4 regions of the Halomonas sp. CnH100-B genome follow, and region 4 is predicted to be linked to each of the others. Evidence: predicted binding sites of a transcription regulator. Region 4 holds the regulator's gene; each other region holds the start of a gene.

Region 1 (5,689 bases), on a different contig from region 4:
TTTTGAGGAGTTTAAAGGCACGGGCAATATGGAGCTGGTGCTATCACGGGACGTGGCGAATCAACGAATTTTCCCGGCGATTGATATAGCCAAAAGCAGTACCCGCCGAGAGGAACTGTTAATTGATGCGAAAGAGTTTGAAAAAGTAAGGACACTGCGCAGAGCGTTAACACCGCTTAAGCCCATAGAAGGCGCGCAGAAGCTGCTTGCGCTGTTGGAGAAATACCCGACGAATGCCGAGCTGTTGAATGCTTTTTCGCCCACTGAGTAGAGGTGAAGCTCACCCGGGTATTCTTAAAGGTGAGCTTCTTGGTTAACGCTTAACGGCTGCTTTTTTGACGTGGTTCAAGTTAGACGCGGGCACGGCTTTTTTGACCGGGAAGCCTTCCACTTCTTTGCGCTCAATCGTGTTTTTCAAGCGCCTTTCAATCGCACACAGGTTTTTAAAGTCGCTGATATCCACCAGCGAGATGGCTTCACCGGAGGCACCCGCACGGCCGGTGCGGCCAATGCGGTGGATGTACTCTTCTGGCTGGAAAGGTAAATCGTAATTCACCACACGGCTGAGTTCCCCAATATCCAACCCCCGCGCGGCGACGCCCGTAGCCACCAGGTACTTCAGCTCACCCGATTTGAACTGATCCAACACTTTTTCGCGCATGGCCTGGCTTCTGCCGCCATGGATGGAATCCGCTTGAATACCGCGCTTTTCCAACTGAGCCACCAGCTTGGCCGCGCTGTGCTTTTTCTCGACAAAAATCAGCGCCTGATCCCACGCTTGCTCGTTGATCAAGTGGCTCAACAGGGCGGACTTGGTGTCTTTGTCGACTGTGATTAGCCACTGTTTGATGGTGGCGGCGGCGCGCACGTTAGGCGTAATGGAGATGTCCGCCGCCATGTCGGTCATTTTGCTGTCTGAAAACGCGTGGGCGATGGCGCGCACGTCGTTGGTCATGGTGGCCGTGAACAGCAGGTTCTGACGGTTCTCCGGCAGGCGCACGATGATTTTATGGATATCATCGACAAAGCCCATATCGACCATTCTGTCCGCTTCGTCCAGCACCATGACTTGTAGTTCATCAAAGTGCAGCGCGCGCTGATGCGCCAAATCCAGCAGCCTGCCCGGTGTGGCGACCAGAATATCCACCCCTTCGATCAAGCGCTCTTTTTGCGGAGCGGTATCTACACCGCCATACGCGGCCATTGAGGTGAGCGGGGTATGCTTGGCGTATTGCGCCACGCTGGCTTCCACCTGAACCGCCAGCTCGCGGGTGGGCACAAGGATCAGCGCACGAATGCGTTTACCGCGCAGCGGCTCTGCGGCTTTGCTGAACTGTTCCAGCAGCGGCAGCACAAAGGCCGCGGTTTTGCCCGTGCCGGTTTGTGCGGTGGCGATTAAGTCTTTGCCCGACAGAATGGCAGGAATTGCTTGTTCTTGGATGGGCGTTGGCGTTTTGTAACCGAGTTCGGTAATCGCCTGAACGAGAGGGCTTGATAAGCCTAGTTTTGCAAAGGGCATGGGAAGCTCTGACAGAGTGTCGTAAGGGGTGTCGAAAATAAAAAGTGGTGCAGCATAGCGTAAAATCAGCTGTCCGACGCTCGAATACGCGTTTATTTCCATCCAACCTTTCCCCGTGTGCCCATCCCCACAAGGTATAATCCTGCCATGACGCTAAACGCACGCGCATGTAGGGCGTTTTGTCTCCATTCCGAATGAACAGGGTAGTGGTCCATGATTAACACCAAAATTTACAAGGCGGTGTACGAACTCGCCGAAAAGCTGATGAAGGCCGCTGCCAAAGATGACCGAGCCACTTTTGAAGCGCTGTATGCCGAGCTGCAGGCGATCTGCACCGAGCACGAGAATACCGAGAAAGACCACCCGGAGCAGTGGGAAACCCTGGCCGACTTCACCGAAGAACTAGAGGACGCGCTGCCGATCTACCAAAAAGCGCTGGATAAAGCGGTGGCGAAGCAGTCGAATGACCACATTGCTTCGATTGGGGTTTCCATGGCGGCACTGCACGTGGAGCTGGGCGATACCCAGGCGGCCATTGAACGCTTGCAGCAGGCCCAGGCCAGCGCCCAAACGATCGAAGATAACGAGCTGAAAGCAGAAATCGATGAACTGCTGGCCACGCTAACCCACGCCTAGGACCCCATTTTGACCAATAACGATATTTTTCGCCGTATTCGCTACACCTTCGATTTGAAAGACAACACCATCGTCAAGATCTTCGCCCTGGCGGATGTGAGCGTGACCCAGGAGCAGGTGACGGCGTGGCTGAAAAAAGACGAAGACGACGCCTTCGTGACCATGAAGAACAAAGAGCTGGCGTCGTTTTTGAACGGTTTCATCAGCTTTAAGCGCGGCAAGCGCGAAGGCCCGCAGCCTGCCCCGGAAGCGCAGTTGAACAACAATATGGTGTTCCAGAAACTGCGCATCGCGCTGAACATGAAGGCAGAGGATATTTTAGAAGTGTTCGATCAGGTGGGCCTGCCGCTCAGCCCTCACGAACTCAGTGCGTTTTTCCGCAAGCCGAGTCACAAGAATTACCGCGAGTGCAAAGACCAAATGCTGCGTAATTTCTTGATGGGCGTACAGCGGCAGCTTCGCCCCAACGATAACGGTTAAGCGAGGCGCTCGCGTTTCACACACACGAAGATCGCATTGCCCGAGACGTTATCCCAGGGCGTGATGGTTTGGTAATCGTGCTCGAACACGTGCACCTCGAAGGTAGGCTCCAACAGGGCGATGAGTTCGCTAAAACTGACGGCCACCATGGGGTGCTCGTCGTGCCACACCTGCGTTGTCTCCGCCGTGGTCTTTTCGATGCTCAGTCGCAGCGACTGCCGCTCCCCTTGGCCGCTGTAGTGCCATCCCGAGCGGAAAGTGAAAGACTCCTCCGCCTGCTGGGCCGTGTGCTTTACGAACAGCTCGTTATCGATCCGCTGTTTATCCACCACGTTGAAGCAGAACACGCCGCCCTCGTTCAAGGCGCGGTGAGCGCTGGCGATGCAGTCGCCGAGCTTCTCGAGGCCATCGTTGTAGTGGATGGAGTAAAGAAAGCAGGTGATGAGATCCAGCGGTTCGTCGACCTCGAAGCGGCTCATGTCTTGTAGTGAAAAGCTTGCCTCTGGGCAGCGTTGGGCGGCGATATCCAGCATCGGCTGGTTGATGTCCAAGCCGCTGCTGGTGAAGCCAGCATCCAGAAAATGACGTACGTGGGGGCCGGTGCCGCAGGCGACATCCAGATGGCGTTTGCCTTCGTTGCCAAAAATCTGATGCAGGCGACGAATGGCGTTGCTCTGGGCCTGGTAGTCGATGTCGACGCACATCAAATCGTAGTAGCCAGAAAGGTCGGTGTAGAGTGCGTTGACGGACATAGTGGCCTAATGGTGAGGGCTGAAATACATTGGGTGGCGAATAGTAAACGAGCGATTGGGGTTTGAGAAGCGAAGGCAGGGGAGCCATGTATGCAAATACGCGTTGAGACATTGGAAGAGCAAGACGTAATAACGCTGCTTGAAGAGCATATGGCCGATATGCACGCCACCTCGCCACCTGAAAGTATTCATGCCCTTGATGTGACGGCGCTCAAAGCGCCAGAGATTACCTTCTACTGCGCTCGCCGGGACGGCGTGCTGTTAGGTTGTGCGGCGCTGAAGTCGCTAGGCAACGGCCAAGCGGAGCTGAAATCCATGCGCACCGCGCCAGCCTCCCGCCAGCAGGGCGTCGCCGCTCAGCTTTTGGCGCATTTATTGGAGCAAGCGCGCTCCCGGGGGTATCACACGCTGAGCTTGGAAACGGGGTCGATGGCCTTTTTTGAGCCAGCCCGGCGGTTATACGCCAAGTTCGGGTTCGAGTACTGCGGGCCGTTTGGCGATTATCAGCAAGATCCGAATAGCTGTTTTATGACGCTGCGGCTGAGTGAGTGATTTTGCACTCTTTCACAGTTTGGTTATCGCTTTAGGGGTAATGTGATTAAAGAAATGGTGCGATGCTCCGATAACTACTTAAGTCGCACGAATTGTTGGATTGCCATAAGAGGCTGCTATGCCAAAACCCCTTGCTCTATTTCTCTCCGCTCTGCTGCTGGCATTGACTACTCATGCGCAGGCGTCCAGCGTCGAGGCGGCGGAAGCGGCCGCGCTGGCGTGGTTGGAAGCGATCGATCAAGGTGAGTACGAACAGGCGTGGGAGAAGTCGTCGCCGCTGCTGAAAACCCCGCTGTCGCCTACCATGCTGCAACGGGTAGTAACGCTGGCGCGTAGCGAGCTAGGCAGCGTGGAGTCTAGGCGGCGCATCCGCATGTCGCAGTACACCTCGATGCCGGGTGCCCCCCGCAACGACTACAAAGAGTTCGCTTTTCAAACCCAGTTCACGAACAACCAGCGCGTGGTTGAAGTCGTTACGCCACATCTGGAAGAGGGCACGTGGCGGGTGAGTGGGTATTACGTGCAGTAACGTGCTTTGAGCGCCCATCAATAGCCGCCAACGTTGGCGGCTATGGTGTTTTTTCTACACGATCAATCCCGCCAGCGCCTGCATCCCCAGCACTAACAGCAGCACCACGCTACCCAGTACCAAGCTAGTTGTCAGCGCGTGGCGTTTCCACATGCTTTCCACCCGGTGACCAAAGCGGTGCACCAGCCACGCTAGGCCATAGTAGCGCAGCCCGCGGGCAATCAGGGCGGCCAAGGCGAACAGCACGATCGGGTAGCCGGAAAGCCCAGCGGTGATCATCGCCACCTGAAACGGAATGGGCAAAATGCCAATCGCTAAAATGGCGGCGAAGCCGTACTGGTCGAAGAAGCTTTGAAACGCCTGATAGCTTTGCTCCATTCCCATGAAGTCGATGAACCAGGTGCCCACCGACTGATACAGCACCATGCCCACGCCATAGCCCACGATGGAGGCCACCAAACAGCCCAGCGTGGTGGCGGTGGCAATCGCCCAAATACGCTGTCGGTTTACCGCCATGAGCGGGATCAGCACAAGCTCGATGGGAATCGGTAGGATGATGGTTTCCAGAAAGGAGAGCGTGGCGAGTAGCCACAGCATGTTTTTCGAGCCGTTGATACGCTCGAACCACTGTTTGGTTCGCGTGGAGGTGAAGGCCATGGATCGACGTCGCTATAGGGAAGGGTTGATGCGGCGGTAGAAGGCGGTGAGTAGGCTGTACACACCAAATGCGAATAATCCAATGGCGACGAACGCAAGCAGCCACTGGCCGAAGGCTTGGTGTCTCAGCGTGCTCAATGCTTCCGCCGTGCCGCCTGCTTGGCTAGGGTTGAACTGATAGGCCGCTATGATAAACAGGCTGCCCACGATCGCAAAGACCAAGCCACGCACCGCCAATCCAAAACGACAGACGGGGTAAGCCCAGCGCTGTACATGGGCGGGCATGGAGAAGTGGCGATCGAATTTGGCCTTCCAACCTTTGATGGCATGGGCAACCCCCGCCCCAATCAGAGCAGCCCCCACGGCCGCGACCAACCAGCGCCCCAGCGGCTGCTGCATCAGCCAGCTAACGGCATCCTGAGAGCCGCTGCCAGAGCCACCGGACGCGCCCAAACGAACGATCAACTTGGCCGCAAAATATGCCAGGAGCGTGTGAGTGACGGCACTGACCAGCAACCCGCCGCGAATCGCGAGGCCTTTGGGGCCATTGCCATGGCGGTCGGT
Region 2 (5,689 bases), on a different contig from region 4:
AACGGGCCTGGACGACTAGCGTCTCGCTTAGCGCTCTTGCGCCGTTAAGTCGGCTCACGCTTTGGTTTGTTAAGCTAACGCGTTCCCCGCTCTTTCCTGCCAACTCCCATTCATAGGTGTTCGACATGAACCAACCTCCCCAACATGCCGAGGGGCCCTCGCGGTTTTCCCTCGGTGATCCTATTGTGCTGGTGCTCAGCATCGGCTTCATCGTGGCGTTCCTCGGGCTCTCGTTTTACGACATCGACCGGGTCGCCAGCTCTATCAGCGCAGGCTTTGCCTGGACGGCGCTGGTGCTGGGTAGCTATTTTCAGCTGCTGCTTCTACTGACGTTTTTCATTGCGATTGGCGTGGCGTTAACGCCGGCAGCGAAAGCCAAAATCGGCAATCTCGATGCACCAGAAATGAGCACCTTTAAGTGGCTCTCGATCATTCTGTGTACGCTGTTAGCCGGTGGCGGGGTGTTTTTTGCCGCGGGCGAGCCGGTGTACCACTTCGTGGTCACCCCACCCGCCTTTGATACCGAGGCGGGGACCGCTGAAGCGGTCTCCGGCGCGCTGGCGCAGTCGTTCATGCACTGGGGCTTTATGGCTTGGGCAGTGCTGGGATCGCTCACCGCCGTGGTACTGGCCCACGCCCACTACGTGAAAGGCCAACCGCTGCAGCCGCGCACGCTGCTCTACCCGATTTTTGGGGAACGCCTGATGCGTGGCCCGCTGGGCAGCTTAGTGGATGCCTGCTGTGTGATTGCCCTAGTGGCGGGCACGGTAGGTCCTATCGGCTTTTTGGCCACGCAGGTGAGTTTTGGCCTGCATGAGCTGTTTGGCCTGCCGGAAGGCTACACGGGCCAGCTCATCATCCTGGCCGTGTTAGGGGCCATCTATGTGCTCTCTTCCATGAGCGGGGTGCATAAAGGCATCCAACTGCTGAGCCGCTTCAACGTGCTGCTGGCCTTAGCCATTGGCGCCATCATTGTGGTGTTTGGCCCCACGCTGTTTTTGGTGAACACCTACGTTTCCAGCATGGGCGCGTATGTCAGCGAGTTTTTCACCATGGCCACCATGACCGCAGAAACCGCCCCAGCGTGGTGGATGCAGTGGTGGACGGTGTTCTTCTTCGCTTGGTTTATCGGCTATGCACCGCTGATGGCGATTTTCGTGGCGCGCATTTCACGGGGCCGCAGCATTCGTGAAATGATTCTGGCGGTGGCCGTACTCGCTCCGATTGCCACCACCGTGTGGTTTACGCTACTGGGCGGTTCCGGCATTTACTACCAGTTGACGGGTGTGATCGATCTGACCGAAGCGCTCAATAACTTCCAGTTCGACGTCGCGACCCTCACGGTGGCGCAAGCGCTGCCCGGTGGCACCTGGATGGCGCTGGCGATTCTGCTGCTCACCACGATTTTCGTGGCCACCACCGGCGACTCCATGAGCTACGCGATCGCCGTCGTCGGCGCAGGCCATGATGACCCCAGCCCTTACATGCGCGCTTTCTGGGGAATCGCCATGGCACTGATGGCAGCCGTGCTGTTGTACATGGGCGCAGGCCAAATTAGCGCGCTGCAGCAGTTCATCGTAATCACCGCGATCCCGGTGTCGCTGATTCTGCTGCCTTCACTATGGAACGGCCCACAGGCGGCCTACGCCATGGCGCGGGAACAGGGCATCATCGACTAACAGTGATGGGCGACGTCTAACTACAGCCCTTCCAGCAGCCTCAGAATCGTCTGCGGCTGCTGGTTCACCCGGGTCAGCATCGCGATACCCACCTGCTGAAGCAGCTGTGCGCGGATGAAGTTCGAGACTTCCTGTGCGTAGTCGGCGTCTTGAATACGCGACTGGGCAGCGGAGGTATTGATGATATTGGTGTTGAGCCCGTCGATGACGCTCTCGAAGCGGTTCTGTACCGCGCCTAAATAGCTGCGCTGGCGGTCCACCTGCTTCATGGCCTCATCCACGACATCCATCGGATTGGGCGTGGCCGAGCCGTCGTCCAGCACGCTGAAGGTATCCAACCCCAGTGCCTGACGCCCCATCGCCGAAAAGCGCACGCCAATCACATCCCCGGCGTTGGCTCCCACCTGAATGTTAAGGGTTTTATCGCTCTCGATCAGCCGAATGCCGTTAAAGTTGCTCTGCTCGGCAATGCGATCGATCTCTTCCAACCGTTGTTCGATTTCTAACTGGATAGACGCCCGATCCGCTGATGAATTGGTGCCGTTGAGCGCCTGCACGCTGAGTTCGCGGATGCGCTGCAGGCTATCGTTGATCAGGTCCAACGCGCCTTCGGCGGTTTGCACCATAGAAATGCCGTCGTTGGTATTGCGAATCGCCTGGTTCATCCCGCGAAGTTGTGCGCCCATGCGATTGGCAATCGCCTGACCTGCCGGGTCATCCTTGGCGCTATTAATACGCAGCCCCGACGACAGACGCTCCATGGAGGTCTGCATCGCCTGCTGGCTACTGCGTAGATGGTTCATCACCAGTAGCGACGTGATATTAGTCGCAAGGCTGATCACGGGAGTGACTTCGAAAATGAGCGCGACATGCGTGGTTAGCATCATTATCGACCGATAACCACGAAACGTGAGGCCTATACCTCAATAATATCGCGCATGCGCATACAGAGTTACGAAGCCGGGCCTGCGCTGAGCGAGCGCCCGCTGGCCGCCAGCACGTCATCGACTGGGCCACGCACGTAATCATGCTGGAAGTAGCCGTCGTCCACGACGTCGCCGTCCCAGGCCACGATATCCAAGTCCATGGTTCGCGGCCCGGATTTGATCGGCCCACGCACTCGCCCCAGGCGGTGCTCGACCGCTTTCAAATAGGCTTTGAAGGCATCACGCTCTAGCGTGGTGCGCACCACCAGCGCGGCATTGAGAAAATCGGGCTGCTGCTGAAAGCCGACCGGTGCCGTGCGGACGGCTTCGGAGCGAGCCACCAGTTCGCATTCACTGCTCAATATCTCTAGCGCCTGGGCGAAGTGGTGCTCTGGTTCAATATTGGACCCCACTGAAATCACGCACTCGTGGTACCGGGTGCTAGGTGTTGCATGTGACGACGTTGTTGGCATAGCGACATCCCAGATAAAAGCCGATGATGGAGTAACGAGACAAAGACGCTGACAAGATGCTTTCCAACAGCCGCGACGTTCACCGCGCCGTCATGGTTCGACGGGCTGATGTAAAGCGCTGATGCACAGCATCGAACCGCGCTTCCACAGAGTAGACCGTTGGCCATTTTGTTCAAGCTCTGTACAAGTTATTGACAAACGCTGCGCTCACGCAGAAAGTCTGGGGTATCAACGCGCGTCATTCACAACACAGCGAGGGATTCGTCATGCCGACACCTGCGGCACTTGTTACCGGCGGCGCCACACGCCTTGGCCGCCATTTTGCGGAAGCATTGGCCGACAAGGGCTTCGATATCGCCCTGCATGTCAACAGCTCCCGAGGGGAGGCCGAAGAAGTCGCCACGGTGATTCGTGGCAAAGGAAGGGAGTGCGAGATACTTCCCTGCAACTTTCTGAGCGACTCGCTGGAGACGCTGATTCAACAGGCGAAAACACGTTTCCCCTGCTTGAACGTGCTGCTAAATAGCGCCTCGGCCTACGAACCTGCCCCCATCGCACAGACCGAGCTGGCCATGCTGGAGACCCAGTTTCGGGTCAACATGTTCACCCCGCTGCTCCTCACACGCCATTTTGCCGATGCGGTAGAGCACGGTCAGGTGATCAACATCATCGACAACAAAGTGGCCTACCACCAGTACCCGTATGCGGCGTACCTGCTTTCCAAGAAAAGTCTGGCCGACATGACCCGAATGGCCGCGCTGGAGTTTGCGCCACGCCTGCGAATCAACGGTATTGCGCCGGGTGTGGTGTTGCCGGCCTCACAACGCACGAGCGACTACATTCAGTGGCGTATCGAGGGTATTCCTGTGGATCACCAGGGTGACCCGGCCCATCTTGTACAAGCTTTGCATTACTTGCTGGATAACGCGTTCGTCGCAGGGCAGATCCTCTTCGTGGATGGCGGCGAGTCGATCAACCTGGAAGGTCGTCACTCCGAGAACTACCCTGGCCAGCGCTGACCCAACGCAATGAGGCCGCCCGAAGGCGGCCTCATGCACGACACGATCTCAACGCTTAGGTTTCGTCGACATCGTCATGGTCCGGCTTATGGTGCTCCGGCTCATGCTGTAACGCGTCTTCGCTACGCTCTGACAACGGTGCCGTGTCGGTACGCTTCCGTTCGGCTTTCGCTTCCAGAATGCGCACGTTGGCAGGCGGTGTCTTGCCACCTTTGGTTTCACCAAAGTAGAGCGTGGTATGCGGGAACGGAATCTCGATGCCCGCCGCATCGAAGCGCAGCTTGACCAAGCGGTTGTAAGCACGGCCGACGGCCCACTGGTCGCCCGGCGTGGTTTTGATCACCACGCGGATGTTCACCGAGCTATCCGCCAGGGCCGTCACACCGGCCACGGTCAGGTCGGCCAACAGCTTGTTGCCATGCTCGTCGCTGGCCTTGAGATCTTCGAAGGCAAGCTGGAGCTGCTCGATGGCTTCGTCGATGCTCTCGTTATAGCCAATGCCGTATTCGCCCACATGGTTGCCGTACTCACGCATGTAGTTGGAGACGGTATCGACGCTGGAGAACGGTACGATATGGTACGTACCGGATAGGTCGCGAATCCCCACCGAACGAATGCTCAGACGCTCCGCCGTGCCGGTAATGCCACCCACGGTCACCACGTCGCCGGTATTCATGGCGTTCTCGACCTGAATGAACACCCCGGTGATCACATCCTGCACCAGCTTCTGCGCACCAAAACCAATCGCCAGACCCAGTACACCAGCACCGGCAATCAGCGGCCCGATGTTAATGCCGATTTCCGAGAGCACGATCATGCCGGTGATGGTCACCATGGCGATCGCCAGCGCATTACGGAACAGGCTCAGCAGCGTTTTGGCACGGGCAGAGGGTTCGCCATGCCCGGTTTCCGGGTTGAGCTTGTGCTCGATCAGGCTCGCCAGTCCCAGCCATACGCCCAGCGACACCACCAGAATGACCGCCACGCTGATCAGGTTACCCACCAGGTTGGCACCGCGCTCGGAGGCGTACCAGGCGGCGAGATCAAAGGCCCCCCAGGCATCTAGCACCACCATGATCACCGCAACGACGATCACCGTGCGCAGCACGCGCAGCGCGTTGGGCACGTAGCTGTTCAACCGGACTTCCAGCAGCGGCAGCTTACGGCGCAGGTCATCAGAGAGTTGAATACGACGACCAATGGTCTGTGTCAGGAACGCAGACAGCAGCAGGCCCACGACCACGGCGCCGAGCGTCTTCAACGTCGCGAAGAGGACGAAGGGCAGCGCATCGCCAGGACGGGTCAGGGTCAGCACGAACACCATCAGGAAATAGATCAGCGCGAACAAATGCCATGTCCGGGCAAAGAGCTGCAGCGACACGCGGCTGGCCGTCAGCGTCGAGCGAGCGCCCATTTGGTTCAGGTTATCGCGCAGACGCACGCGGTTTTTGAGCACCACGCCCACCGCATAGATGAACGCCAGCAGCATGATCAGCGTGCCGACCGCCTGCCCCAGAGAGGCCGCGATATAGAAGTTGACCAGCGGCACGACGACCATCAAGCCATACCCCACCATGCCGATCAGACGCGCC
Region 3 (5,689 bases), on a different contig from region 4:
TGGTTTGGATCTCAATGGCTTGCTGACCCAGTTGCAGCAAGCAGAGCGCGCTAAACTCGAGCCCATTCAGCAGCGTATCGAATCAGAGCAAGCACAAATTTCTGCCTATGGGCAGCTGCAAAGCGCTCTGTCTTCGTTCCAGGCTTCTACCAAGGCACTGAATGAGCAAGATGCGTTTGAAAGCCTGAGTACTAGCGTAGAGGGAGGCGCCGTTACTGCCGTTAGCGATAATGAGGCTCAAGCAGGTCAATACGATATTCAAGTCGATCAGCTAGCAACAGCAGGCAGCTTAGTGACGGAGCGCCTGGACGCGCCTGATACGGCACTGGTTTCTGGTCAGCAATCGCTAACGTTCTCTCTAGCAGAAGGCAGCATAGATCCCATTACGCTTGAGGATGGCAGTACGCTAGAAGACATGCGGGATGCGATCAACGCTCAGAGTGAGGGACGTTTAAGTGCTTCTATTATTAATGATGGTGAAGGTTACCGCCTATCTGTGAATGCAACAGAAACTGGCGCTGCTGCTAGTATCCAAAGCACCAACTTCACGCAAATCTTGGACGCTGGCGTCACCACCAGTGATACCCAGGTGGTGCAGGCGGGCCAGGATGCCGCGTTCAACGTCAACGGCATTGATATCGTGAGCGCTACCAATCGTGTCGAAGGTGCCATTCAGGGGCTGACGCTGACGTTGTCAGAAGCCAATGCAAGCAGCACCGTCACCGTTTCTCAGGATAGTGATGCGATTCGCGAGCAATTGACGGCATTCGTCGATGATTATAACGCTCTGAAGAATACGATAGGGAGTCTCACGGCCTACAACCCAGAAAGTGATAGCGCCGGCGAGCTAAATGGCGACAGCGCTACGCGGGCCGTTGAAACCACACTTCGCCAAGCATTGAGCAGTCGTACCAGTGGCGATAGTTTCAACATGCTGTCTGACATTGGTATCTCGTTGCAGTTGGATGGAACGTTGGCGGTCGACGACGAACAACTCGATGGCATTATCGCTAACCAACCCGATCAATTAGCGAATTTCTTTGCAGGAGCATCAAGCGAGGGTGGCATGGCAGGACAAATTTCATCAGCGATTGAGCAGCTTGTAGGAACCAATGGTCGGTTGGAAAGCGCCGTGAGCAGCTCAGAGAGTCGTGTGGCATCGTTAAATGATCGCTTTGCTACCACAGAGAGCCGAATCGACCAGACTGTGGAGCGCTACCGCGCGCAGTTCGCTGCTATGGACAGCATGGTAGGCCAGATGAACCAGACTAGCGCTTACCTGTCTCAGCAACTCGCGACGTTAGGACAAACAGGTCAAGGCTAACTTTGGCTCGTTCGCTTTTTCTGGCCTAGAGATCTCTCTAGGCCTTTTTGTCTCTTCACTGCCATCATTCCGCTAAAGTTTCTCTCCCTGCTGCCGATAATAGATTCAGTCATACTATTTTCATTTAAAAGGAGCTGAGCCTCATGGCGACGATTACCTCTCTTGGCGTTGGTTCAGGTTTGGATTTGAATGGCCTGTTGACTCAGTTGCAAGCCTCTGAACGGCAAAAGCTAACGCCACTGACCCAGCAGCAGAATACGCAACAGACCAAGATTTCGGCGTACGGGCGTTTGCAGTCGGCTATGGATCGCCTGCAAGAATCGATTACCGCGTTGAACGATACGTCTACCTTCCGTCAGCAGACCAGTACGGTGACAGGTGAAGGTGTTAGCGCCAACGCGGGTGAAACCGCCAATGCAGGTCGTTACGATATCAACGTGATTCAACTTGCCAAAGGTGGAAGCGTCGCCTCCAATAGCGTAGCAATGGATCAGGTGTTGACGACGGCCGCTACCACGTTAACCATCGATTTTGGTGCCACTTATACGAACGGAAGCTTTGATGCGGGGGCTGCGCCTCTCAGCAGCTACTCCCTAGACATTGCCGCCGATAGCACCCTTGAGGACGTGCGCGACCAAATCAATGCCGACGCTGAGTCTGGTGTCACGGCTTCTATCGTTAACGACGGGACTGGTTATCGACTGGCGCTGAGCTCCAAAGAAACAGGCAAAGAGGCTTCGGTAGTCGGTTTTTCAGGGCTGGATCAGCTCACCATGGACAGTGCTACGCTGCGCCCTGGTCAAGATGCTGAACTCGAAGTGAATGGGATTGCCATCACTGGGACGACCAACCGTATCGAAGGAGCTATCCAAGGGGTAACACTGGATATCTCTGCCGTGTCAGAGAGCCCAGTATCTTTGGTGATAGAGCGTGACGAAGCGTCGTTGAAGGAAACGATCGAAGAGTTCGTCAGCACCTATAACGAAGTGCGCTCCACCATCGACCGGATGACGGCTTTCAATGGTGAGGGCGAAACTGCTGGGGAGCTGCTAGGCGACCGCACAGTGCGCACCATAGAGAACCGAATTCGTCGCGATATTACTGATAGCTTAGGTAACGGTGACCTGAATCGCCTTGCGCAAATTGGCATCGATATCGATGAGCGTGGTCGTCTCCAAATCGATGAAACAACGCTTGATGAAGCCATTGCCACCAACGTAGAAGGGCTAACGTCCTTCTTTGCAGGGGAGACCGAAGAAGGCGGCTTTGCTGGACGTTTGAATACCACACTTGAATCGATCACGGCTGACGACGGTATCATCCAAGTATCCGTTGATAGTGCCGAGAGGCGTATCGAGAACCTCGACGAGCGAATTGCGCGCACTGAACTTAGCATCGAGCGCAATATTGAGCGCTATCGCAGTCAATTTGCACAGTTGGATGGCATGATCGCACAGATGAACTCGACGGGGGCATATCTGGCTCAGCAGTTCAGTATGTTGAGTGCCATGCAGAGTAATAACTAACTTCGTTACATTGTTTTACAAAAAAAAGGCATATTTCTCTAAAGATTCTGACTGAGCCGCCGTTAATTAAAATAACGGCGGTTGACCGCCGCAAAGCAGGCCACATGGCCAGTTAATCTTCAAGGAGCACTTCCATGTCTGTGATCAATACGAACATCACTGCCCTGATCGGTCAGAACAACCTGTCTAACTCCCAGGCAATGCTGGCCAAGGCGCAAGAGCGTCTGTCTTCTGGCCTGCGTATCAACAGCGCTGCTGACGACGCTGCTGGTCAAGCCATCGCTAACCGCATGAGCGCTCAAATCACGGGCATGCAGCAAGCTCAGCGTAACACCAATGACGGTATTTCTCTGGCACAGACCCAAGAAGGCGGTCTGAACCAGATCAGCGACAACCTTCAGCGTATTCGTGAGCTGGCAGTTCAGGCCGCAAACGATACCAACACTGCAGAAGACCGCTCTTCTATCCAGCTAGAAATTGACGAGCGTATTTCTGAAATTACTCGTGTTGCCAACGCGACTACATTTAACGGTACTAACTTGCTGAACGCAGACGGTACTTTGAACATTCAAGTGGGTGCCAATACCACCGCTGATGTTGATAACCTTTCTATTAGTACCGTGGACGCTACAGCAAGTACTCTGGGAATTGATGCTCTCAGCGTTGCTGATTTCGATTCTGCACAGTCGGCAATCGATGCTGTTGATAGTGCTCTGCAAACTATCGATGACAACCGCGCTACACTGGGTGCGACCATCAACCGTTTCGAATCAGTACTTGAGAACCTCACCACTGACGTTACTAACCTGTCAGAAGCACGTTCGCGCATCCAAGACGCTGATTACGCCGAAGAGGTATCTAACCTGACGCGTGCACAGATTCTGCAACAGGCAGGTACTTCTATGCTGGCTCAGGCGAACCAGACGCCGCAGTCTGTACTGTCTCTGCTGGGCTAATTGCTACGCAGTTAAAGCAAGAAATAGCAGCGAAGGCTGGCCATTGGCCAGCCTTTTTTGTATGTCAGATCGCGTTACAATGACATCTCACTTCATGTCTGCAGGGTTAGGAAAGAATGTCTCGGAAAAAGTCGAAACGTACAAATAAACCAGCTAACTCTAGTGCGCTGAAACCAGCTATGCATCACTACCTGAAAGAGTTTCAGGAGCATTTCGACAACCGACGTTATGCCCAAGCACTTGCTATAGCAAATCGCTTGATAGACACTTTTCCTAAGTCTCCAGAAGTATGGGAGTTAAAAGCGAATGCGTTGGGTAACCTTAATCGAATGCGGGAAGCGTCTGATGCTATGGCGACTTCATGCTCTTTACTGCCTCATCAAAATACAAAAGCATCAATAAAGTATGCACAGTATCTTTTGCTTGCTGGTTTTGCTGAAGAAGCATTGAAAGTACTACTGCCATTGCACAAATATGAGCCTCGTAACGTCAAGGTGTGGACATGGACAAGTCGTGCTTACCATGTTTTGGGGCGTATTGAGCATGCACTAGATGCCAATGATAAAGCATGCGATATAAGCCCCAATGACCCTGAGGCACTTTTGTGGCGAAGCCGAATCATGGATCAAGCCAAAAGACCTACGGAGGCCCGCAAAGCAGCTGTCAAGCTAAAAAGAATTGCACCTGCCCGTTTAGGTGTTAGCAACCATATTGCTAGTCTAGACCTTCGTGAAGGGCTTTATGAGAGTGCTGAGCAGCATTTCAATGATGAGCTAAGGCTCCAGGATAATTCAAGTGTGGCTACTAATCTGTTGGTGGCCAAACATTATAACCCCACATATACAGTAGATGATATTTATAAAGCTGCTCGTGAGTGGCAGAACAAGTATGTAAATAGTGATCTGGTGAACAGGGCGAGTACAAAAAAATATTCGAATAAGCGGGTGCGCATAGGACTATTGTCGGGCAGCTTTAGAATTCACCCTGTTGGACAAATGATCTTGCCAGCACTGCAGAATTTGGATAATAGAGAATTAGAGCTCTTTGCATATAGTACCAATCAAACAACTGACAACTTAACTCAGAGAATTAAGAAGTGCGTCAATAAATGGATTGATGTGGCTGGTTTAAACGAAGATGAACTTGATAACCAAATACGTCAAGATAGAATTGATATTCTGATCGATTTAAATGGTGGTGGTGAGGGGTCTCGCTACCAAGTGATTTCAAGAGAACCAGCGCCATTGATCGTCAAATGGGTGGGGATGTTGATCAATACTACAGGGCTTGACTGTTTCGATTATCTTCTAAGTGACGGTATCGAGACACCTTTTAATGTAGATAAGTTATATACTGAAAAGCTGATTCGCCTGCCAGACGATTACGTTTGTTACCATATTCCTGATTATATCCCCGATGTTAATGGGCTTCCTGCATTAAAGAATGGCTATATAACATTTGGTTGCTTGAACAACCCTGCTAAGTTATCTCCGCCACTAATCAAAGAGTGGGCTGACTTACTCAAAGAAATTCCTAATAGCAAGCTGTTATTACGTGGCATACAGTTTGAGGGGGAGGAGTTCTGTAAACGTATGGAGTCTCGATTCTTTGAGCATGGAATAGATCGGGATCGTTTGATATTACAGGGGCCCGCAAGACATCAAGAGTTTTTAACTACTTATCAAAGTATTGATATTGCATTAGATACATGGCCATACTCCGGTGGTTTGACTACGTGTGAAGCCCTTGCAATGGGGGTGCCTGTAGTGACATGCGTAGGACCTACTTTTGCAGGGCGCCATAGCGCAACGCATTTGGCAAATGCGGGGCTGCCCGAACTTGTAACTGATAATTGGGAAGACTTCCGCAAGCGGGCTAAAGAA
Region 4 (5,689 bases):
CAGTTCGACCCGTCGCCGACGACCCCCGTAGAGCCCCCCCGTGAAGCACCGGCTCCCGCCTCAGCCCCCGCTTTCTCGCTGCCGACGCAGCCGGACCCGCTGGAAGCGATGAGCGAGCGCCTGCTGCGGGAAATGCAGGATATGCGTGAGCTGCTCTCCCGCCGTCAGCCGGTCGCCGACCCCTCGCGCGGCGCACAAACGACCTACGAGCACCTGCAAGAGCTGCTGGCGCGGGTAGGCTTTAGCGCCGAGCTGAGCCATGAGGTGCTCGAAGCGCTGCCCGACGAGCTGATGACACGGGAAGGCAGCCAGGACGCTGCCACCGCCTGGCTGCGCGAGCAGCTCATGGCGCGCCTGAAGGTGCTCACGCACGAAGAGCGCTTTTTCGATCAAACCGGTATCGTGGCACTGGTAGGGCCTACCGGTGTCGGTAAAACCACCACCACGGCCAAACTGGCGGCGCGCTTCGTGATGCGCCACGGCACCCGACCCGTGGCCCTGGTGACCACCGACAGTTTCCGGATCGGTGCCCACGAGCAACTGCGTATCTACGCCCGGCTGCTGGATACGCCCATGTATGCCCTCGACGTCGAGCAGCCCATCGACGAGCTGGTAGGGCGGCTGCAAGGCAAACAGTGGGTGATCATCGACACCGTCGGCATGAGCCAGCGGGATCAGCGGGTCATCGAGCAAATTGCGCATTTACAGGGCGGACAGTCGACCGTCAGGCTGGTGCTGCTGCTCAATGCTGCCAGTCAGCCGGAGACCCTCGAAGAAGTGGTGCTGCGCTATCGTCAGGCGGCACGTGCCGCTGGAGCCGAACTCGACGACTGCATCATCACCAAGCAAGACGAAGCCGGGCGGCTGGCACCCGTGCTGGATATCGTGATGCGCCACGGTATGCGCGTGCTGTTTGGCTCATACGGCCAGCAGGTGCCCGAGGACATGGCCGTGGCAACGCCCTCTGGGTTGATCGATCAAGCGCTATCTGCCCGTGCTTCCAACGTTTCGGCGAACCGGTCCGCGCCGGTGAGCTTGCCGCGCTGGTCCCGGGACGTGCTGGGCCAAGGACGCAGGCTGTCGTCGGTCCTGACGCGGTTGCGTCAGCGGGTCGTCGATTTTCATCGGTTAGAGGCCGCCTGGGACATCGCGGCGTTGCCCAGCGTAGTGCAAGACCAGCGCCTGGAGGCGCTGCTGACCGGCGCGCAGGCCACCCATGACGCGATGGGCATCGTGTGGTCGCCAAGACGCAACGAGCGTGGCTGCGACTGGTCGATGCCGGACGTGGCGCTGAACGAACAGGGCGCTTGGCTGGCGCTAACGCGTTTACAGCACCGCCAACCGGCGGGATGGCAGCCACGCTTGGCGCACTGCCCGACAGACATTGCCGTCCACTTGCTGCCCGCTCTACCGGAGCCAGACACGCTGGCATGGCTCGCCGACCAACACTTGACCTGGGTCAGCGCCGTGTCCGCGAGTCAACGCGTACACTGTCAGGGCGAGCGCTACACCCTGCGCACGCTGTTTCAAGAGAGTACGCTCACTCACGCCGTGAACATTCGGTTTCGCGGGCAAGGCATGCAGCTGCTGACCGCCTACGTGGAGGCGACAGATGCCGCTGGCAACGCCGTGCTGGCCTGGGTCGGCGAGGTTCGCGATCCAGAGAGCAGCAAGCGCGTGGTGCGCCGCTACTGGCTGACGCCTGCCCGACTGGGAAGCGATGTGCTATCGCTGCTGGTCACCCAGTTACAGAGTGACGGGTTGTCGGCGCTCACCAAGCGGGCTTGGCAGCAGTTGAAAGAAGCGGATGGCGGCGAAGTGAGCAGTGAGCTGCGGCTACTCATGGCCAGCGGTGCCGCCGCAGTGGCGGGCCATTTGGACCTGGCCGATGACGAAGCGGCCCAAGCCTTACGGGCCGATCTGCTGCGTCTGCTAGGTACCCAGCGAAAACGCCGCGACACCGCGCTGCTGGACGCCTTGGTGCACGTATTGATGGCCCGCGATGCCATTCGTCAGCTAGGCAGTGTCAGTCGTGAGGGCTTGGTATGAGCGGTCAAGATCAAGCGGCGGGCCTGCGTAAATGGGCCGATCTGCAGCGCCAGCAGCGGGCCGCAGAGGACGAACCGCAAGATGCCCAGGACGCAACAGCGGCTCCTGCCGCGCCCGTCACTGCCGAAGAGGCCGCGGTGCATACCCAGGACGCCTTGGCACCCACGGTCGCCTCGGCCGCCGAGCCCGCGACGGTGACGCCACCGCGCCCTCAAAAACCGCTGGTCGTGGTAGGGCTCCCGAACACGGGGGCCGCGCAGGTGGATAAAGTGCGCGGCCGCTTGGGGCAGTGGTCTGCGTTGGGCCGCCAATGGGCAGGCGACCCCCAGGATTGGAAGATTCAGGTGGTCATGGCCGACACGCCGTCGCTGGCCACGCTGGCGAAGGCGCATGCCCGCTGGGCGCTATGGGTCAGCAGCGATGCCGATGCCTTCGCCAGTATGTATCGGGTGCTTCGCCAAGTGCGGGAGCACGGCGGCCCGCGACGTCTGCTAGCGCTCCACGAGCCGCACCTACCGCGCCAAGGGCTGCTGGAGAATTTGCGTGATGCCGCCGCGCACTACTTGGACATCGAGCTGCTACTGCTGGCGCGCTGAACGGCTGTCCGCCGAGGTGAAAATGATGCAGCATGGGGACCAACGTATGAGACCGATGGCCTTACCGGTGTGGAAAAACGTTGTACAGTCGTGCATTGGGCGGTTAGCGCTCGCCGCAATGCTGAGTGCTGCCCTGCTGTCGCTTGACGTACAGGCGGCGACCCCCGGCAGCTGGAGTCGCGACGTACCGGGCGTACTGGTGGCTATGAGTGACCGCACCAGCAACAGTCAGGCGATTGCGCCACCGGCAGGCATCCCGTTGGGGGCGGCGACCCTGTCCCGTGTTCAGTGGCGGTTCGAGGCGCCTCCCAGCCAGCCTATCAACGCGTGGCTGTGTCACCCAGAGCGCTGTGTAGCACTGTCGGGCATGCGTGGCAGCACCACCGCGCTGGAAGGTGCGCTGGCGAATGCGCCGCTGCACTTCCGATTTGCCCTGTCCCCCGGCCAGCGGCCGGTACGCGTGCAGGGTTTACAGGTGATAGTGAACTATCAGTAAAGGTCGTTTAGCCGCGAGGCACGAGGATGTATACAGCACAAGGCAGGATCAAACAGAGTGAGCTGTTAACCCAATACATGCCACTGGTGCGACGTCAGGCCTTAACGCTGCAGGTAAGGTTGCCCGCGAGTATTGAGCTAGATGATCTGATCCAGGCGGGCATGGTCGGGCTGTTGGAAGCGCTGGGACGCTTCGACGCTGCCCAGGGCGCAACGTTTGCAACGTTTGCCAGCCAGCGGATTCGCGGTGCCATGATGGATGAGCTGCGCACCCGCGATTGGCTGCCGCGCAGCGTGCGCCGTTCGGCGCGGGCGGTGGATGACGCAGTGCGTCGTCTAGAGCAGCGGTTGGGGCGTCCTCCTGAAGAGGGCGAAATTGCCCGCGAGCTGGAGATGCCGCTGAGCGAATACCAACAGCTGTTGAACGACACCAATAGCGGCCAACTGCTGCCGTTCGAAGAGCTGGTCGCCGATGGCGGCGAGCCCGCCGGGGACGATGCCCAGCACCGGCCGTTCGACCAGCTGCTCGACGAGCAGCAGCGGCAAACGCTGATCGAGGCCATCGAAGCACTGCCCGAGCGTGAAAAGCTCTTGATGGCGCTCTACTACCAAGAAGAGATGAATCTTAAAGAGGTCGGTGCCGTGCTGGGCGTCACCGAGTCGCGGGTGTCCCAGTTGCACAGCCAGGCGGTGAGCCGCCTGCGGGCGCGCCTGCACGAACACGATTAACCCTGGAACTCACTAACCCTAACCGGCGAGGAGCCGTTGATGAACCCATCTACGCTGATCGGTATCTTTGCCAGCATGTTGCTGCTGGTGAGCGTGCTGTTCTTTACCGCAGAGTCGCCCGAAAGTTTTATCAATTTGCCGGGTTTGGCCATCGTGATCACCGGTACGCTGGCGGCGACCTTCATCAGCTATCCGTTGAAGGAAGTATTGCGGGTGGTTCGCCTGGTGGGCTTGGTATTTCGCCGTGAAAATACGTACGTGCGCGACGACATCAACGAACTGGTCGCCATGTCGCGGCTATGGTTCAAAGGCGATGTGCGTGCCGTAGAGCGGGAGCTCGAGCACACCCGTAACCCGTTTCTGCGCACCGGCATCCAACTGGTGATCGCCAACACCAAAGAGGATGAGATTTTCGACATGTTGCGCTGGCGTATCGCCCGCTTGAAAGCCCGCGAACACGCCGAAGCGCAGATTTTTCGCACCATGGCGACCTACGCACCCGCCTTCGGGATGATTGGTACGCTGGTGGGGTTGGTCAACATGCTCGAAGTGATGGATGCGGGTGATCTGCAGGTCATCGGCCCGCGTATGGCGGTGGCGCTATTGACCACGTTCTACGGCATTTTGTTGGCCAATCTCGTGTTCAAGCCCATTGCGGTCAAACTAGAGCGGCGCACCGAAGAGCGTTTGATCACCATGAACATGGTGCTAGAAGGCATTTCTCTGATCACCAAGCGTCGCCTGCCATCGTTCATCGAAGAGACGCTCAACTCTTTCGTGGCGAACTACCATGATGAAATCCGTGACGCCAACGTCAAACCGCGTCCCGACGTAGGCTCCGCACTCAAAGGGTAATGCCATGCTCGACCGCGACTCACGGCATGCCCTGGAGCTGCCCGCTGCGGCGGGGGAGAGCGACGAAAGCTGGTTGACCAGCTATCTGGATGTCCTCACCCTGCTCATCACGCTGTTCGTTCTGCTGCTGGCCCTGACGCCGCCGGACGGTGGCGAAGGGGACGACAGCGATGCCATGCGTGCCGCCAACGCCGTGACATCGCTGCCGCTGGCCAGTCTCGCCACCGGTATCCACCCCCGTTATGATGGCTTGCAGCCTCAAATGGCAGGGCTGGATATACCCGGTGTGAGCGTCTCCCAGGGTCAAGAAGGGGTGACCCTGCGCATCGATGACAGCCTTTTGTTTCCCAGCGGGAACGATGTGCTAACGCCTCAAGGGCAAGATGTGTTAGAACGGCTCTCCTCCGTACTGGAGACCTTCGACGGTCAAATCTCCGTTGAAGGCCACACCGATAATGTGCCTATCTCGACGTCGCGGTTTCCTTCAAACTGGGAACTGTCGGTAGGGCGTGCCATTGCGGTCGTGCGCCAATTAGAACGGCAAGGCATTGCCATTTCACGTATGCGGGCGGTCGGTTACGCCGACACCCAACCCATGGAAAGTAACGCTACCTCGGAAGGGCGAGCAGCCAACCGGCGCGTTGAACTGTTGCTACGGCAGCAGGTCGAGGGGTAAAGCACTATCTCGAGGCTATCTTCGTGTCGAAGCATCACTCGCTACTCCAATCGTTTGGCGCCGTCATGGTGCTCGATGCTGAGAGTAAGCACATTCAAGCGGTCAGCCGTCATTTGACCAAGCTGCTAGGGGTGGTGGATCAAGAGCACCAGGCGCTGACGCCTGCCAGCGTCCTGGGTAAACGATTGAGTCAGCGGTTGCGCCAAGAGCTTCAAGGGCAGCAGCGGCTGGCGAGCCCCCTGGCCTTCCGGCCACCGAATACCACCACGCGGCTGCAGATCCACGCTCA

What was found. The regulator FliA, encoded in region 4, starts transcription of late flagellar genes. The targets are predictions, from matches to a motif close to CTAAAGTTNNNNNNNNNNCNGCCGATA.
Region 1: a site for FliA is predicted at 3,986-4,012, ahead of NH398_RS13180 (DUF4019 domain-containing protein). Genes of this name have one in related genera too.
Region 2: a site for FliA is predicted at 2,567-2,593, ahead of NH398_RS10910 (flagellin). Genes of this name have one in related genera too.
Region 3: a site for FliA is predicted at 2,889-2,915, ahead of NH398_RS09845 (flagellin). Genes of this name have one in related genera too.

What each region holds. Positions count from the first base shown of each region.
Region 1 covers NZ_JAMXRX010000005.1:195,636-201,324, reverse strand. Annotated here, with positions in the region: gene rho (transcription termination factor Rho) at 1-271, shown strand, start outside; gene NH398_RS13205 (DEAD/DEAH box helicase) at 314-1,519, opposite strand; gene NH398_RS13200 (tetratricopeptide repeat protein) at 1,733-2,155, shown strand; gene NH398_RS13195 (DUF1456 family protein) at 2,165-2,635, shown strand; gene NH398_RS13190 (class I SAM-dependent methyltransferase) at 2,632-3,387, opposite strand; gene NH398_RS13185 (GNAT family N-acetyltransferase) at 3,478-3,939, shown strand; gene NH398_RS13180 (DUF4019 domain-containing protein) at 4,058-4,468, shown strand; gene NH398_RS13175 (VTT domain-containing protein) at 4,523-5,125, opposite strand; gene NH398_RS13170 (DUF1206 domain-containing protein) at 5,138-5,689, opposite strand, start outside.
Region 2 covers NZ_JAMXRX010000004.1:279,149-284,837, forward strand. Annotated here, with positions in the region: gene NH398_RS10905 (BCCT family transporter) at 126-1,679, shown strand; gene NH398_RS10910 (flagellin) at 1,700-2,521, opposite strand; gene folK (2-amino-4-hydroxy-6-hydroxymethyldihydropteridine diphosphokinase) at 2,632-3,078, opposite strand; gene NH398_RS10920 (SDR family oxidoreductase) at 3,345-4,097, shown strand; gene ybiO (mechanosensitive channel protein) at 4,153-5,689, opposite strand, start outside.
Region 3 covers NZ_JAMXRX010000004.1:42,787-48,475, reverse strand. Annotated here, with positions in the region: gene fliD (flagellar filament capping protein FliD) at 1-1,324, shown strand, start outside; gene fliD (flagellar filament capping protein FliD) at 1,468-2,850, shown strand; gene NH398_RS09845 (flagellin) at 2,985-3,806, shown strand; gene NH398_RS09840 (TDP-N-acetylfucosamine:lipid II N-acetylfucosaminyltransferase) at 3,923-5,689, shown strand, end outside.
Region 4 covers NZ_JAMXRX010000008.1:47,609-53,297, forward strand. Annotated here, with positions in the region: gene flhF (flagellar biosynthesis protein FlhF) at 1-2,049, shown strand, start outside; gene NH398_RS16285 (hypothetical protein) at 2,046-2,645, shown strand; gene NH398_RS16290 (flagellar protein FlhE) at 2,692-3,141, shown strand; gene NH398_RS16295 (RNA polymerase sigma factor FliA) at 3,168-3,869, shown strand; gene NH398_RS16300 (MotA/TolQ/ExbB proton channel family protein) at 3,909-4,724, shown strand; gene NH398_RS16305 (OmpA family protein) at 4,729-5,400, shown strand; gene NH398_RS16310 (diguanylate cyclase) at 5,424-5,689, shown strand, end outside.